4 regions of the Vreelandella sp. EE27 genome follow, and region 3 is predicted to be linked to each of the others. Evidence: predicted binding sites of a transcription regulator. Region 3 holds the regulator's gene; each other region holds the start of a gene.

Region 1 (4,194 bases), 1.7 Mb from region 3:
AGCCCATCCAGGAGGCCGTGGCGTCGATGGCGCTACGCCCGGGCAGGTTGAAGATGATCCGAAACGGCTTGCGCACCAGGCTTCCGATAAACTCCATGAAGCCGAACTCGACCAGAAACGGCAGCAAGATCGCGGCAAAGAAGAAAAACGTCAGCAGCACCGGCGCCAAATCGTCGAGCATCACCCCGCCGGTGAACGAGGCGGTGACGAACTCAGGCCCCACCTGAAAGTAGGTCATCACCACGAAAACGGCGCCCAGAATACGCAGCGCCACCCAGATCGGGCCGACGTTGAACATATCGCCGAAGTGGCCGCCACGCGCCCAGGCCGGGTTGGCCGTCTTCACGTACAGGGTCACCACTACCGACACGCACAACACCAGCATGGCTATCAAGGGAAGCGCCTGACCAAGCAGCGCCTGTAAGCCATCGGCCATCATGCCCATGCCGATATTGACCGACTCCCCGGTTTGAAACGGCACCAGAAACAGCAAGACGCCGATGACTGAGGGAATCAGAAACTTGAGCAAATGGCTTCGAGGGATGGGCCCGTTTGACGCAGCCTCGTCGCGTGTCGTTTGAGATTCAGACATAGAGTTCACCTGTTGAGAGTGCTTATTGGAGGTGGGCTGGCGGCGTGGGAGGCTTAGCCTCCCTTTGTTATCTATTGTTTTAATCGAGCGTCATCGGCGCCGGGCACTTACTCGCCCCGCTTGACCCCCGGCAGCACACAGAGCATCTCGTACAAGAGCGTGGCCCCCATCAGCGCGGTATTGCCGCTGGTGTCGTAGGGTGGTGAAACTTCCACCAGATCGCCGCCGACGATATTGAGCCCCGCCGCCCCGCGCACGATCTCCAGGCCCTGATGGGAGGTGAGCCCGCCCATCTCCACGGTGCCGGTGCCCGGTGCCACGGAGGGGTCGAGCCCGTCGATATCGAAGCTGATATACACCGGCGTATCGCCTATCTGCGCGCGTACTTCCTCCATTAGAGGCGCAAGCGACTGGTACCAGCACGCCTCCGCCTGGACGACGCGAAAGCCCTGATCCCGGCACCAGTCGAAGTCCTCGGCCGAGTAACCGGTGCCGCGCAGGCCGATCTGCACCACCTTCTCTTTCGCCAGAAGCCCCTCTTCCTGAGCGCGGCGAAAGGTCGTGCCGTGGGCGATCTCTTCGCCGAACATGTGCTCGTTGACGTCCGCGTGGGCGTCGATATGAATCAGCCCCACCGGGCCGTGCTTTTTGGCCATGGCGCGCAGAATCGGCAGCGTCATGGTGTGATCGCCACCGAGGGTCAGCGGCACGCAGTCGTGGCGCAACACGTCGTCGAAGAACGCCGTGATGATGTCGACGCTCTTGGGCAGGTGGAAGGTGTTGATCGGCACGTCGCCGATATCCGCCACCTGCAGATACTCAAAAGGCGCGGCGCGGGTCGCCATGTTGTAGGGGCGCAGCATGCGTGATTCATCGCGGATCTGGCGCGGGCCCATGCGTGTGCCGGGGCGGTTGGAGGTCCCGATATCCATGGGAATACCGATGAAGGCCGCGTCGAGCCCTTGGGCACTTTCCTGGGTGGGCAGGCGCATCATGGTGGCCGGGCCGCCAAAGCGCGGCACGCTGTTACCGCCCAGCGGCTGGTTGAACTCGGACATTAAAACCTCCTGTCGTTATCGAGACGGGCTTTCAAAAGCCCTCTTTGGCTACGCGTTACCTTGATACTGCATTTAACGTGCCAAACGCTGGAATCCCTTGAACGGGGCTTTTGGAGCCCAATCGATGCAAAAATGACTTATAAAGGCGTAGCATTGAGTCATATATGCATTGACCAAGTCATATTCGGTTCAAACAAGGAGACCGGGTGGAAGATATCGATCGGCACGTGCTCAACACCATCGTGGAAACCGCCAACGACCACTTCTTCATCGTCAGCGCAAGCGGCCAGGTACTGGATATCAGCCCCGGGGTCGAGGCGGTGTACGGCATGTCGCGGGATGAACTGCTCGGCAGCAACGTCAAAACCCTCGAACAAAACGGCACCCTCAAGCCCTCGATCAGCCTGGAGGTCATGCGTACTCACCGCGCTGCTCAGCTGATGCAAACCACCGGCACCGGGCGGCGGGTGATCGCCGAGGCGCATCCGGTGCTGGTGAACGGCAAGCTCGAGCGCATCATCAGCCGCTCCCGGGATTTAACCGACCTACAGCTTCTTCAGGACGAGTACGCGCTGCTGCAAAAGCGCTTCAACGAACACATCAAGCGCGACCGCAACGGCGCGACCCCCGACGACCGCGCGCTGGATAGCGCTTTGGAGCACCTACAGGTGCGAAGCCCCGCGATGCGCGAGGTGGCGCGTCTGCTTAAACGCGTTGCGCCCTCGAGTGCCAACGTGCTGATGCTGGGCGAGTCCGGCGTGGGCAAGACCGCTTTCGCCCGGCAGCTCCACCGCTGGAGCGCGCGGGGTGAAGGCGCGTTCATCGAGGTCAACTGCGCCGCCATTCCGGAAAACCTGTTCGAGTCCGAGATGTTTGGCTACCAGCCCGGCGCCTTTAGCGGCGCCGCCCGCCAGGGCAAGGCCGGGCTTTTGGAGCAGGCCGAGGGCGGCACGCTGTTTCTCGACGAGATCGGGGAGCTTCCGCTGTTGATGCAGACCAAGCTTTTGAAAGTGATTCAGGACGGTAAGCTCACCCGGCTGGGCGACACCCGCGCGCGTCGGGTGGATTTTCGCCTGGTGGTGGCCACTAATCAGGACCTGGCGCGCCGGGTGCAGGAAGGCGCTTTCCGGCTGGATCTTTACTATCGCCTCAACGTCATTCCCGTGACATTGCCTCCGCTTCGCGAACGCCGCGAGGATATCCCCGGCCTTGCCGAAGCGTGCCTGGCGCGGCTGAACGCCCACTACGGGCGGCAGAAATTTCTGGGCAATTACGTCTGGTCGACGCTAATGGGAAGCGACTGGCCGGGCAACGTGCGCGAGCTCGAAAATTGGCTGGAGCGTGCCTGGCTTTCGAGCGCCTCTGATCAGATCGATCGGGTCGGGCTTTCACCTCGACCCACCGCCGCCCAGGACGCCCCCTCGCCCCTGGCGGCGCAAAGCGCGCCGCTGGAGGCCGACGAAACCCTGCCGGACTATCTGGCGCGCCTGGAAGGCGAGCTTCTCGAAGGGCTTTGCAAAACCCACACCAGCACCTACGCCATCGCCAAACGGCTAGGCATCAGCCAATCGAGCGTCGTGCGCAAACTAAAGCGCTACGGCCTTGCGGCCAACGGCTGACCTACGCCCACCCCGGAGTGTCACACAACCGCAACACCTTTGACGCAGAGTGATTGACCATCGTCATACCGTTTCGAACGAGTATCGAGTCATGAGCCAATCGCGTATCCGCCTGGAAGGTGTTACCAAACGTTGGGACGCGACCACCGCCGTCGACAACGTCTCCTTTGACGTCACCCCGGGCCAGTTCGTCATTCTGCTAGGCCCTTCCGGCTGCGGAAAATCCACCACGCTTCGCATGATCGCCGGGCTCGAGGACGCCTCCCAGGGCGAGATTCATATCGGCGAGCGCGACGTGACGCGATTGCCGCCGGGGGATCGCGGCCTTTCCATGGTGTTTCAGTCCTACGCGCTGTTTCCCCACCTGAGCGTGGCGGAGAACATCGTCTTCGGCCTCAAGAGTCGCCGCGTCGCTAAAGCCGAGCGCCAGGCCCGGCTCGAGCAGGTCGCAGAGCTCGTCGATTTGACCGCTTATCTCGACCGCAAGCCCGCAAAACTCTCTGGTGGCCAGCGCCAGCGGGTGGCGCTCGCCCGGGCGATCATCTCCGAGCACCCGATTTGTTTGATGGACGAGCCGCTCTCCAACCTGGACGCCCGCCTGCGTAGCGACATGCGCCGCGAGATCAAGACGCTGCAAAGCCGCCTGAAAATGACGGTGATCTACGTCACCCACGACCAGGTCGAGGCGATGAGCATGGGCGACCGGGTCATCCTGATGCAGCACGGCCGCATCGTTCAGGACGCCACGCCGGATGCGCTCTACAACCAGCCGGCGAGCGCCTTCGCCGCCAGTTTCATAGGAAGCCCCGCGATGAATCTACTGCCTTTGGTGGCCGGTGACACCGGCGCCGTGATCGACGGCGACACGACCCTCGTCGCCCCGCTGCAAGCGGCGGGTGGCCAGTTGGGCATTCGCCCGGAAGAT
Region 2 (4,194 bases), 2.0 Mb from region 3:
AGCCGCCCGATGGCGCGAAACACCTCTTGCATGGCCGGCGCCTCGCCGATGATCTCGGCGTTGAGGCCTTCCGGCACGCTGACCGGGCGCTGACGCTCGCGAGCGTGGGCGACCGCACGACGCACCAGTGCCAGCGCTTCGTCCACGTCGAAAGGCTTGGGCAGGTACTCGAAAGCCCCGCCCTGATAGGAGGCCACGGCGCTGTCCAAATCCGAGTGGGCGGTCATGACGATGACCGGTAGATCCGGATGCGCCTCGCGCACGCGCGAGAGCAAATCCAGCCCGTCGATCCCCGGCATGCGAATATCGGTGACCAGCACATCCGGCGGGTCGCTCAAGAGCCGGTCAAGGGCGGTATCGGCGCGCTCGATACACTCGACGTCAAGATCCGGCTGCGCCAGGGCGCGCTCCAGCACCCAACGGATAGCGCGGTCGTCATCGACGATGACCACCCGTGAAACATCGGTTTGTGTCGCCTCAGTCATGACGCGTCTCCGGTAATGTTATTGACCAACGGAATTAACAGACGAAATTCGGTACGTCCGGGGTGTGAGTCGCATTCGATCAATCCCTGATGTTGATGCAGAATCGACTGAGCAATGGAGAGCCCCAGGCCGCTGCCTTCGGCGCGCCCGGAGACCATGGGGTAAAAGAGCGTCGCGCGTAGGGCCTCGGGAATACCCGGGCCGTTATCGATCAGACCCACTTCGCTCACCAGCCGATGGCGCTCCGCGCCCAGGGTGAACTGGCGCTTGGCGCGGGTACGCAGAATCAGCTCCGGGGAGGGCGTCTCGGCTTCGTTCATGGCCTGGACGGCGTTGCGCGCCACGTTCAGCACCGCCTGTATCATTTGGGATTCGTCACCGGAAAGATCCGGCAAGCTGGGGTCGTAATCCCGCGAGATGACCACATCGGGATGCTCGGCGAGCAGCAGCGTGCGCACGCGCTCGAGCACCTTGTGAATATTGACCGGCGCGTGCCGGGTAATGTGATGAGGGCCGAGCATGGAGTCGACCAGGTCTTTTAGCCGGTCGACCTCTTGAACGATGATATGGGTATATTCGCGAAGCGCCGGGTCGTCGAGGTCGCGCTCGAGAAGCTGGGCCGCGCCGCGAATACCGCCCAGCGGGTTTTTCACCTCGTGAGCCAGGCCCCGGGCCAGCACCTTGATGGTTTCCTGGCGGGTGGTTAGCGCCTCCTCCCGGGAGATCTGCATTAGCCGGTCCCGCGGCTCCACTTCGAGTAAAAGCTCGCCGGGCGAGAGCGGCGTGACGGTGTAGTCCACGGTGAGTGGCTCGCCGTTGAGCGGGGTAATGCGCGCCTCGCGCTGGGTATAAGGGTGAAAGGCGTCGCGCGCCTTGGCCAATACATTATCGATACTTTCGCCACAGCCCAGCAGCGTATCCAGACTCATGCCCTTGACGCGGCTAATGCTGACCGCCAGTAGCGCTTCGGCGGCCGGGTTCATCCAGCAGACGCGCAGTTCACCGTCCAGCAGCAGCACTGCGGTGGTGAGGTGTTCGAGTAAACGCTGATACATGGCGTGTCCTGAGGAGCCCCCTAAGAATTCGCGTGGCTTGATCATCGTGTGGTGCAATGTCTGTGTGATGTTTTAAGAGGAATTGCAAAAAGCGCGCCAATTGGGCGCTAGCGCTGTCATGCACGGCTTTAACGCATCCAGGCGGCGCAACGCGGCGTTTAATAGCGCAGCGCCGCCCGGTTAACGCCGCGCATTCGCACCATTTTAGTGCATATTAGCGCGGCGCGACGGTAATACTCACCGCGTCAGTGCGATGCTGAACGCGCCCCTGGCTATCGAGCAGCTCGGCTTGAAGCCGGTGGTGACCTTGCGGCAAGCCGGTCAACCAAAACGCGTCGCTGTGCAGCGCCGACTGGCTGACCTCGCCGTTCACCAGAAGTCTTATTTGATGGTCGTCGCGCAGCGCCGGCTCAACGTACACCTCGACCGGGGTCATGGCATCGCGAATCAGCGCCTCGGCCGAAGGGTTGGCGATCACGAACCGGTCGTAGGGCATAAAGGGCTGGCCGGGCCGGGTCCTTGCCGGACTCGAAGAGGGGGGCGGCGGCGTCCGCTCGACCCCGGGCAGCGGCGCCAGCGTGATCGCCTCGCCGCCGCGCTCCGGGTTGTCGGTATAAGTGACCCGGCCGCTTTCATCCACCACGCGGTACACCGTTTGCGCCTGGAGCTTTCCCGCCGTCAGCGAAAGCCCCAACAGCAACGCCGCCAGGCGCGCGTACTTCGCCATGCCAATGACACGCATGCCCATAGTCTTCCCCATAAAAAAACCCCGCCGAGGCGGGGTTTTGAGTCAGTAACACCTCAAGGGTGCCCCTAACGTTAGAGCTTAGCAGCTGTAGTACAGGTCGAACTCGACCGGGTGCGTCGCCATACGCATGCGCGTGACTTCTTCCATCTTGAGCTCGATGTAGGCGTCGATCATTTCGTCGGTAAACACACCGCCTTCGGTCAGGAAGGTGCGGTCGGCGTCGAGGGCTTCCAGCGCCTGGTCGAGGCTCGAGGCCACGGTCGGTACGGCCTTGCCTTCTTCCGGCGGCAGGTCGTACAGGTTCTTGTCCATGGCGTCGCCAGGATGGATCTTGTTCTTGATGCCGTCGATACCCGCCATCAGCATGGCCGCGAACGCAAGGTAAGGGTTGGCGGTCGGGTCGGGGAAGCGCGTTTCGACACGCTTGCCTTTGGGGCTAGCCGTGTACGGAATACGGATCGACGCACTGCGGTTACGCGCACTGTAGGCCAGCATGACCGGCGCTTCGAAACCCGGCACCAGACGCTTGTAGGAGTTGGTCGAGGCGTTGGTGAAGGCGTTCAGGGCACGGGCGTGCTTGATGATGCCGCCAATGTAGTAAAGCGCCATTTCGGAAAGGCCCGCGTACTCGTCGCCGGCGAACTGGTTGGCACCATCTTTCCAGAACGACTGGTGAACGTGCATGCCGGAGCCGTTATCGCCAACCAGGGGCTTGGGCATGAAAGTCGCGGTTTTGCCGTAGGCGTGGGCCACGTTGTGGATCACGTACTTCATTTCCTGAACTTCGTCGGCCTTCTTCACCAGGGTGTTGAACTTGACGCCGATTTCGTTCTGACCGGCGTTCGCCACTTCGTGGTGATGCACTTCGACGCTCTGGCCGATCGCTTCAAGGGTGTTACACATTGCGCCACGAATGTCGTGGAAGCTGTCCACCGGCGGAACCGGGAAATAGCCGCCTTTCACACGCGGGCGGTGGCCCAGGTTGCCGCCTTCGATCTGGCTATCGGTCGCCCAGGCGCCCTCTTCCGAGGAGATCTTGTACATGGAGCCTTGGATGTCGGTCTTCCAGTGTACTTCGTCGAAGATGAAGAACTCGGGTTCCGGGCCGAAAAACGCGGTGTCGCCAAGGCCGGTGGACTCGAGATAGGCTTCGGCACGCTTGGCGATGGAGCGCGGGTCGCGATCGTAACCCTGCATGGTGGCCGGCTCGATGATGTCGCAACGCAAAATCAGCGTGGCATCTTCGGTGAAGGGGTCGAGAAAGCCGGTGCCGTCTTCCGGGCGCAGAATCATGTCGGATTCGTTGATGCCCTTCCAGCCTTCGATGGAGGAGCCATCGAACATCTGACCGTTTTCAAAAAACTCTTCGTCCACGTCCCGTGCCGGTACGGTGACGTGCTGCTCTTTACCGCGCGTATCGGTGAAACGCAGGTCTACCCATTTGACTTCATTTTCTTCGATTAGCGCGAGCGTCTTGGCTGACATACTGTTCTCCGTCTCCGGTATGAGCGTGGCTTAAAGCGTGTACTGTTAAGCGATCTATTAAACGTATTGTTGAACAAAACCGTTGATACGCCGCGAGCGTATAGCACGCCTTTGTTGTGTATTCGCATTGGGGCGAGTTTCAAACCAGGCCCCGTGACCAGCGATTAAAATAAACCGACTATCGTTGTAGCACGCTGTGAGGCGTTTGCCTACGACGCCAGCCGTTGCCGTTTAATAAGCATGTAGCGTGCCAACTTTGCACCAATATGGCATGACGGCTTACCAAGCCTCTGTTTTAAAAATGATTTTCTCAACCCGAAAGCTGCCCTGATGTTGCGCGTCTAAATCAACGCCCCCGGGACGGGACTCAGAAGCCACTTCCGAATGCACCAAAAGGGTTCATAAAAACCTTTATTGAACC
Region 3 (4,194 bases):
GGTCCCAGTAAGGGTTGGGCAGACAGCGGATATCGAATACGATATCCGCGTCCAGCGGTACTCCCCGCTTGTAGCCAAACGACTCGAGCGTCAGGGTGAGCTGGCTCTGGCGCTGATGGCAAAGCTGCTCGGTGATCCGTCCGCGCAAATCGTGCACCGTCAGCCGCGAGGTGTCGATCATCAGATCCGCCAGCTCGCGGATGCCAAAAAGCGTCTCTTCCTCCTTGGCGATCGCTTCTTCGAGGGTCATCCCGCTGTCCCGGGTCAGCGGGTGGCGCCGGCGCGTGGCCGAATAGCGCTCGAGCAAAATCCGGGCGTCGGTGGTCAGATAAATCACCTGCACCCGGGTACTGCCGGATTTGATGTCCTGAAGCAGGGCCGGAAAGCGCTCCAGGGCCGTGGGCAGGTTGCGCGCATCGATACTCACCGCCAGGTGCGTGCGCTCGCCTTGCTGTCTTAGCTCATCGACCAGTGAACCCAGCAGCATGGCCGGCAGGTTGTCGATGGCGTAGTAGCCCAGGTCCTCCAGCGCCTGAAGCGCAATGGACTTTCCCGACCCGGAGCGGCCGCTGATAATCACCAGTTGCATAGTGTTTCTCTTCGGTCTGTAGGGCTGGGTGGGTAGGGCCTGGTTCTAGCTGCCCGTTTGCTCGCGAATTTTGGCGGTGACGATCTCCAAAAGCTCGCGCTGGCTCTCGCATTTGCGAAACTGTGCGCGGGTGGCGACGTCATTCATGATGGTGGCGACCTGACCCAACAGCGCAAGGTGGGTGTCGTCGGCCTCTTCCGGCACCAGCAGTACAAACACCAGGTCCACCGGGTCGCCGTCGATAGCGTCGAAATCCACCGGTTCGGCAAGCTTTAAAAAGCCGGCGATAGGAGCGCTGCAGTGAGGGCTGCGGGCGTGGGGAATCGCGACCCCATTCCCAATGCCGGTACTGCCTAGTCGCTCGCGGCCGATCAAACGGCTGAACACTTCCTGGCTATCCAGGCTGGGCGTATTTTGGGCGATGAAGGTGCTGAAGAACTCCAGCACGCGCTTTTTGCTGCCCCCGGGGACGTCGAACAGCACGCGCTCCGGGGGGAGTATGGTTTCCAGGGTCATCGATTTAACGCACGCCAGCGCCCTGGGCGCGAGCTTGTGCTTTTTCCTTGTGTTTTACGAGTTGGCGATCGACCTTGTCGGCCAGCGCGTCAATGGCGGCGTACATGTCGTTGTCCTGGGCTTCGGCGTGCAAATCGGCGCCGGCCGCGTGGAGGGTGCAGGCGGCCTGCTGACGCTCTTTCTCGATGGAAAGCGTGACATGAACGGTAGTGATGTTGTCGTAGTGACGCTCGATACGTTCGAGTTTTTCGTTAACGTAATCGCGCAGAGCGTCGGTCAGTTCCAGGTGATGGCCCGTAATGTTGACTTGCATCGACGTACTCCTAATCCAGGACTGTCCTTTGATTGTAACCCTTTTTCTACCATTGCAAAGCCCCGGCGGCCAGTTTCACTTTTTAACGCAAACGCCGCCGTTCGCTGGAGGAGGGAATCCCCATGGCTTCGCGGTATTTTGCCACCGTGCGCCGCGCTACGCTAATGCCGCCATCTTCCAATAGCGACACAAGGCGGCTGTCCGAGAGCGGCTTGCCCGGCGTCTCTTCTTGAATCAGTTTTTTCAACCGGGCACGGATCGCGGTACTCGAGTGGCTGTCGTTGCCGTCATGACCGCTCACCTGGCTCGAGAAGAAGTACTTGAGCTCGAATACGCCGCGGGGGGTGTGAATGTATTTTTGCGTCGTCACCCGTGAAATCGTCGATTCGTGCATCTCCACGGCCTCGGCGATATCGGCGAGTATCAAGGGTTTCATGGCCTCTTCGCCGCGCTCCAAAAAGCCCAGCTGGCGAGCGATGATCTCGCGACCGACGCGCAACAGGGTATCGTTGCGACTCGACAGGCTCTTGATCAGCCAGCGCGCCTCTTGCAGGTGCTCTTTTAAAAACTGGTTGTCCTGGCTCTTGTCCGCTCGCTTGATCAGGCTTGCGTAGTCCGGCTGGACGCGCAGCCGTGGAAGCGCTTCGGGGTTGAGCTCGAGGTGCCAGCCTTCGTTATCGTGGCGCACCACCAGATCCGGGGTGATGTAGCTTTCGTTGGTGACGCCATATGCGCTGCCCGGGCGCGGGTCGAGGCTTCTGATCAGCCCGATGACGTCATCGAGCTGCTCGTCGTCGAGCCCCAGGCGGCGCTTCAAAAGGCGCAGGTCGTCCTTTCCGAGGGCTTCGAGAAACTGGCGCACCAGGCGTTTGGCGGGCACCAGAAGCGGCGTGTCGTCGGCCAGGGTGGCGAGCTGGAGCATCAGGCATTCGCGCAGGTCGCGGGCGAAAACGCCGGTGGGTTCGAACTGCTGCATACGCATCAGCGTGTTTTCCACCTCGCGCTGACTCAAACCTTCGAGCCCCTGGGCCTTGAGCCCTTCGCGAATATCGTTGAGAGGCTGGGTGAGGTAGCCGTTGGGGTCCAGCGCGTCGATCAGGCTTTCGGCAATGGCGTACTCGCGCTCACTGGCGTCGGTCATGGCCAACTGCCAGAGCAGATGGCCATGCAGGCTTTGGCCCGCCGCCTGGCGCTCGAAATCCGGCCCCTCGCTGCCGGCGCTGGCCGCCATGTCCTGATAGGTGTCGGACCACTCGCTATCGATGGAGAGTTCGCTGGGGATGCTCTCTTCCCATTCGGCTTCGGCGGTCTCGGTCACGCTCTCTTCGCCAAACTCGTCCTCTTGCTCCAGCAGCGGGTTGGCGTCGAGCGCCTGCTGAATTTCCTGGCGAAGATCGAGGGTGGAGAGCTGCAGCAGGGCAATGGCCTGCTGCAGTTGAGGCGTCATGGTCAGCTGCGTGCCGACCCGCAGCTGTAAAGAGGCTTTCATGACCATTGAAGAACCACTCGTTACTCGTAAAGCTCCACCCTAGTGCGAGTTGGGGTCCGGCGCAAGTGCAATAAATATGCCACTACACGGAACTTTAGGATTGGCGATGGTTTAGAGGCGGAAATCGGCGCCCAGGTAGACCTCACGAACCTTCTGGTTATTCAAAATGGCGGTTGAGTCGCCGCTTGCGATGATGTGGCCGTCACCCACGATATAGGCGATATCGCAAATATCCAGCGTCTCGCGCACGTTATGGTCGGTGATCAGCACTCCGATGTGGCGTGCCTTGAGAGCCAGGATGATCGACTTGATCTCGCCGACCGAGATCGGATCGACCCCGGCGAAGGGTTCGTCGAGCAAAATGAACGCGGGGTCGGTGGCAAGCGAGCGGGCAATCTCCACGCGGCGGCGCTCGCCGCCGGAAAGGCTCATGCCTAAGTTGTCGCGGATATGGGTAATGTGGAAATCGTCGAGCAATTGCTCCAGGCGCGCTTCCCGGCCGCGGCGGTCCAGCTCCTTGCGCGTTTCCAGAATCGCCAAGATGTTATCGGCCACCGACAGCTTGCGAAAAATCGATGCCTCTTGGGGGAGGTAACCGATGCCGGCGGTGGCGCGTTCGTGCATCGGTGCCCGAGTCAGGTCGCGCTCGTCGATCCCCACCGTACCGGCATCGGCCTTGACCAGGCCTACGATCATGTAAAACGAGGTGGTCTTGCCCGCCCCGTTGGGCCCGAGTAGGCCCACCACGCTGCCTTGGGTGATCTCCAGGTTGATGTCTTTTACCACCCGGCGGCGCTTGTAGCTTTTGGCGAGGTGGCGGGCGTGAAGCGTTTTGACCGCCCCAGATTGCGTGCTCGACACGGTCATTCTCCTATTGCGCGGGCTGTAGCGTCATGCGGATGCGCTGGTTGTCGCTACCGCTAACGTCTGAGCGCGCCTGAACCACTTCGCGGTCGATGAAGTACTCGAGACGCCCGCCCTGAAAGCGGTCGGCCCGCTGGTGGAGTTCGGCCTGGTCGATAAGCTCGATGCGCCGTTCGCTGACGTGGTAGACGATGCGCCGCGCCCATCCCTCCATCGGGCCTTCGTCGTTTTCGAGCTGGTTGCGAAGGTAGGCGCGCTCGCCGGTGGCCACAGCCTGGGAAAGCTCGCCGGCGTCGTTGCGCGAGATTTCGACCCGGTCGCCGGTAATCTGCATTTCCCCCTGGCGGATATCCACATTACCGGAGTAGACGGCAGTACCCGCGCGCTGATCAAGATCGAGCCGGTCGGCTTCGACTTCGACGG
Region 4 (4,194 bases), 1.8 Mb from region 3:
GCTGGATGGCAGAGAAAGGGTATGACTCCATCGAGGCGTTTTCGCGCAAGGCGATCCCGCAGACCACCGACTGGAAGCACCTGGACATCAACTTCCAGACCATCGCCCACATCGACCAGGATCTTTGCATCGAGTGCGGGCGCTGCTATATCGCCTGCGAGGACACCTCGCACCAGTCGATCGCCAAGCTCGCCGAGCCCGACGGCTCGCGCCGTTACGAAATCATCGAACAGGAGTGCGTGGGTTGTAACCTCTGTCAGATCACCTGCCCGGTAGAGAACTGCATCACCATGGTCCCCCAGGACACCGGCAAGCCCTTCCTGGCCTGGGACCACGACCCGCGCAACCCCTTCAAGGCCGCTGGCTAATCGCCTTCAGCGCCCTGCGGGGCGCTTTTTTTGGGCTCGGCGACCATCACGTAATCCGCCCCGTGGCTGAGCCCGCCGTCGATCTCGATATGCTCAAGCGCCCGGCGCTCCAGGTCGTCGACGTGCTCGAGCATCGCCCGGGCCAGCTTGCGATCGGCAATGGTCGCCATGCGCTGGCGGCACATCTTCATCTGCCCCTCGACGAATTTCCTGGCGTAGCGAATCGGGAAGCGTTTGGTCTCGATGACCTCGAAGCCGGCACGCGCAAGCTGACGCTCGACCCAGCTAATCGGGTACTCGCGGTAGGTGCGCTCGCCGGCAAGCAAAAGGCAGGCGTCGCGCAGCCGGCCGATCTCCACCACCAGCTTGCCCGATGCCGTGGTGGCATCGAAGGGCACGTAGGGCTCGAGGCCGACCAGGTAAAGGCGCTTTTTGGTGAGCGCACATAGCCTTGGGAAAAGCTCGTCCTGCCAGTAAGGGGCGAAGCCGTCGATGGCGCCGAGCAGGTAATCCGCCAGCACGGTGTCGAAGCGCTCCTCTTCCAGAAAGCGCGGGTCTTGCCAGTTGCCCAGTACCAAACGGTCCTGGTCGCGTTTTTTGCCCGCCACCGCGCGCTCGACGCTTTGCGCCATGCCGCCGGCACCGGTGACCGCCGTCCAGCTCTCGGTGTTCAAAGCGCTGACCCAGCCAATCGAGTTGACCCCGGTCCCGGCGTCCAGAAAGTGGCCCCAGGGGCGCTCGCCCTGAAGCGCCTCGATGTGCTCGAAAAGTAGTGAGGCCACGTGCCCCTCCCAAAACTGGTTGCCCTTTTTAATGGCCGAACGAGGCCATTTATTTAATTACATTATAACATATCAAATAAAACCATTAACCGCGAGCTCCCCGAGGCGCTCGCGAATTCAATGAATTAGCGTGACAGTCTCAGACTAATTTGCCATTATGATAATCGATCTCATATAAAACACTTTCTCAAAAAGGAGACATCATGAAAAAAATGCCCCTCAACAACGCCGCCCTGAAGACACCGGTCATCACGGCGTCGCTGCTCGCGGCCGCCATGAGCGCTTCCGCCCACGCGGATGAGCGCTTCGCCGTTTTCGATCTGGGTAGCCTGGACACCCTGGACGCGCTGGGCGCAAGCGACCAGGTCGTGGGCCTGCCCAAGCAGGTGCTGCCGGACTACCTTGCTCACTTCGACGCCGACGAGTACACCGACCTGGGCGGGCTAAAAAGCCCGGATCTCGAGGTGCTCAAACAGAGCGAACCGACGCTGATCGTTTACACCGGCCGCCAAAACGAGTCGAAAGCAGAGTTCGAAGAGCTCGCGCCGCTGTTCGATGCCGGTATTAGCGGTGACGACTACCTGGCCGCCTTCGACGACAACGTCCGTACTCTGGCCGAGCACGCCGGCGTCGAAGAGCAAGCCGAAACCTCGCTGGAAACGCTACACAGCGAAATCGAAAACCAGCGCGAAGCGCTCGAGGACGCTCCCCGCACCCTGGTGATCATGCACAACGACGGCAGCTACTCGCTGAACGAAAACCCGGTGGTCCACGAGGTGCTGGGGGTCGCGACCCAGGACATCCCCGAGAGCGCCGAACGACGCACGTTTGGCGAGCGCACCTTCGTCACGCTAACCCCCGAAACCATCGCCGAGATCGACCCCGAGCGCCTGTTGGTCGTCGACCGTAGCGCCGCCATCGGCCAGGAGCCGCTGGATGCGGACGAACTGCGCCAGCAGCTCGCGGACGCCGGTGCCGACAATGCCGAGGTGGCACTGCTCTCGCCGGAACTTTGGTATCTTTCCGGCGGCGGCCTGCAAAGCCTGACGCTACAGATCGAAGAAGTGGTCAGCGCACTAGCAACCCAGCCGTAACGCCCCTTGGGTACGCAAGCCCCTCCCACCTGGTGGGCAGGGGCTTTTTTATGGAAGTAACCTGGGCGACACCTGGCGTCAAACCATTAAGCCCCTGTTCTGGCACTATTATTGCTTATTGTTAGTACTACGTTGCGAACAATTACGTTGCTAACCATGAGGCCACGCCCGTGCAAACTTCCGACTATCCCCTAAAAGAGGTACCCCAAAGCGCTCGCAAGGGGCTTTTATCCACATCGGTGGTCCTGCTCGGGTTCACCTTCTTCACCGCCACCATGTGGGCCGGCGGCTCGCTGGGCCAGGCGTTTCCCATCGGCCAGCTTTTATGGATCATTCTGGCGGGCAATTTGCTACTCGGCACCTACGCCGCGGCCCTTGGCTATATCGCCTGCAAAAGCGGCTTGAACGCCGTATTGATGGGACGCTTCTGCTTTGGCGAAAAAGGCAGCAAGCTGTCGGATTTCATCCTCGGCTTTACCCAGATCGGCTGGTACGCCTGGGGCACCGCGACCATTGCGGTAGTGCTGGTACGCACCACGGGGATGCCCGAATGGATGGAAAGCCCCTTAATGGTGCTTTTTGGCTTCGGCTTTTGCATCACGGCGATGATTGGTTACCGCGGTATGGACTGGCTTTCGCGTTTTGCCGTGCCGGCGATGATGCTGTTCATCGTGATCAGCCTGTTCACCGGCCTGGTGGACGTGGGCGGCCTGGCCGGACTTGGCCAGCAAACGCCCACCGAGAGCATGAGCGTGGCCGCGGCGGTCACGGTGATCATCGGCACGTTTATTAGCGGTGGCACTCAGGCCACCAACTGGAGCCGCTTCGCCAAAAGCCCGCGTATTGCGGTCATCGCTACGCTGGCAGCCTTTCTTGTCGGCAACGGCCTGATGGTGCTGACCGGCGCGCTCGGCGCGATGATCTACCAGCAGGCGGATATCGTCGACGTGCTCATCGCCCAGGGCTTCGTCTCCATGGCGGTGCTGATGCTGTTTCTCAACATCTGGACCACCCAGGACAACACCATCTACAACTTTGCCGTAGCCGGCTGTAACCTGCTGCGCACTAAACGCCGCCGGCTGGTCACGGTGGCCGGCGCGGCCATCGGTACCGTACTCGCGGTGGGCGGTATGTATAACCTGCTGATTCCCTTTTTGGTGTTGCTGGGTACGTTCATCCCGCCGATGGGCGGGGTCATCATGGCGGATTTTTGGCTGAAACATAAAGGCCGTTACCCGGCGCTGGACACCGCGCGACTTCCCGACTTCAACCGCCGAGGCCTGGCCGCCTACGCGCTCGGCGCGGGCGCGGCCTACTTTTCGCCGCTGCTGCCCCCGTTGGTGGGAGTGCTGGCCGCTGCGCTAAGCTACGCCGTACTGCTTCGCCTGAACCAGGCTTCTTCAACCGCCCCCTCACCCGCTACCGCTACCGCTAAACAATAAGTGAGCTTCCCATGGATATCGTCAACGCCCGCCTGCGCCACCGCTCCGAGCTTTTTCATCTTACGATCGAGGACGGCGTATTTAGCGCCATTACTGCCCAGGACGGGCACAATCAGGCGACACCAGAACAAACCGATGCCAAAGGCCAACTGGTCTGCGCGCCTTTCATCGAACCCCATATTCACCTGGACGCCGCGCTGACCGCCGGCGAGCCTGCCTGGAACGAGAGCGGCACGCTGTTCGAAGGCATCGAGCGCTGGGGCGAGCGCAAGCCGCTGCTCTCGGAAAACGATATTCGCGAGCGCGTATATAAAACGCTGAACCTGCTGATCGGCAACGGCGTGCAGTTCGTGCGCACCCACGCCGACACCAGCGACCCGAGCCTGGTCGGCCTGCGCACGCTATGTAAACTGCGCGACGAATTGAAGGACAAGATCGAGATTCAGGTGGTGGCGTTTCCCCAGGATGGGCTGCTCTCCTACCCCGGCGGCGACAAGCTCATGGAAGA

Evidence for each region. Region 3 encodes sigma-54, which starts transcription at its own class of promoters, with help from an activator protein. Its sites were predicted from a motif close to TGGCACNNNNNTTGCTNT; they were not measured.
Region 1: a site for sigma-54 is predicted at 1,716-1,733, ahead of speB (agmatinase). Genes of this name have one in related genera too.
Region 2: a site for sigma-54 is predicted at 1,622-1,639, ahead of glnL (nitrogen regulation protein NR(II)). Genes of this name have one in related genera too.
Region 4: a site for sigma-54 is predicted at 2,345-2,362, ahead of codB (cytosine permease). Genes of this name have one in related genera too.

Annotation. Positions count from the first base shown of each region.
Region 1 covers NZ_OZ309109.1:496,189-500,382, reverse strand. The annotation lists gene ACWHVV_RS02395 (YjiH family protein) at 1-592, opposite strand, end outside; gene speB (agmatinase) at 700-1,650, opposite strand; gene ACWHVV_RS02385 (sigma-54 interaction domain-containing protein) at 1,857-3,269, shown strand; gene ACWHVV_RS02380 (ABC transporter ATP-binding protein) at 3,361-4,194, shown strand, end outside.
Region 2 covers NZ_OZ309109.1:234,016-238,209, reverse strand. The annotation lists gene glnG (nitrogen regulation protein NR(I)) at 1-485, opposite strand, end outside; gene glnL (nitrogen regulation protein NR(II)) at 482-1,540, opposite strand; gene ACWHVV_RS01150 (DUF4124 domain-containing protein) at 1,755-2,288, opposite strand; gene glnA (glutamate--ammonia ligase) at 2,367-3,773, opposite strand.
Region 3 covers NZ_OZ309109.1:2,211,688-2,215,881, reverse strand. The annotation lists gene rapZ (RNase adapter RapZ) at 1-589, opposite strand, end outside; gene ACWHVV_RS10660 (PTS sugar transporter subunit IIA) at 635-1,105, opposite strand; gene hpf (ribosome hibernation-promoting factor, HPF/YfiA family) at 1,110-1,418, opposite strand; gene ACWHVV_RS10650 (RNA polymerase factor sigma-54) at 1,501-2,913, opposite strand; gene lptB (LPS export ABC transporter ATP-binding protein) at 3,019-3,768, opposite strand; gene lptA (lipopolysaccharide transport periplasmic protein LptA) at 3,779-4,194, opposite strand, start outside.
Region 4 covers NZ_OZ309109.1:435,902-440,095, reverse strand. The annotation lists gene preA (NAD-dependent dihydropyrimidine dehydrogenase subunit PreA) at 1-368, shown strand, start outside; gene ACWHVV_RS02130 (class I SAM-dependent methyltransferase) at 365-1,150, opposite strand; gene ACWHVV_RS02125 (ABC transporter substrate-binding protein) at 1,354-2,244, shown strand; gene codB (cytosine permease) at 2,415-3,686, shown strand; gene codA (cytosine deaminase) at 3,698-4,194, shown strand, end outside.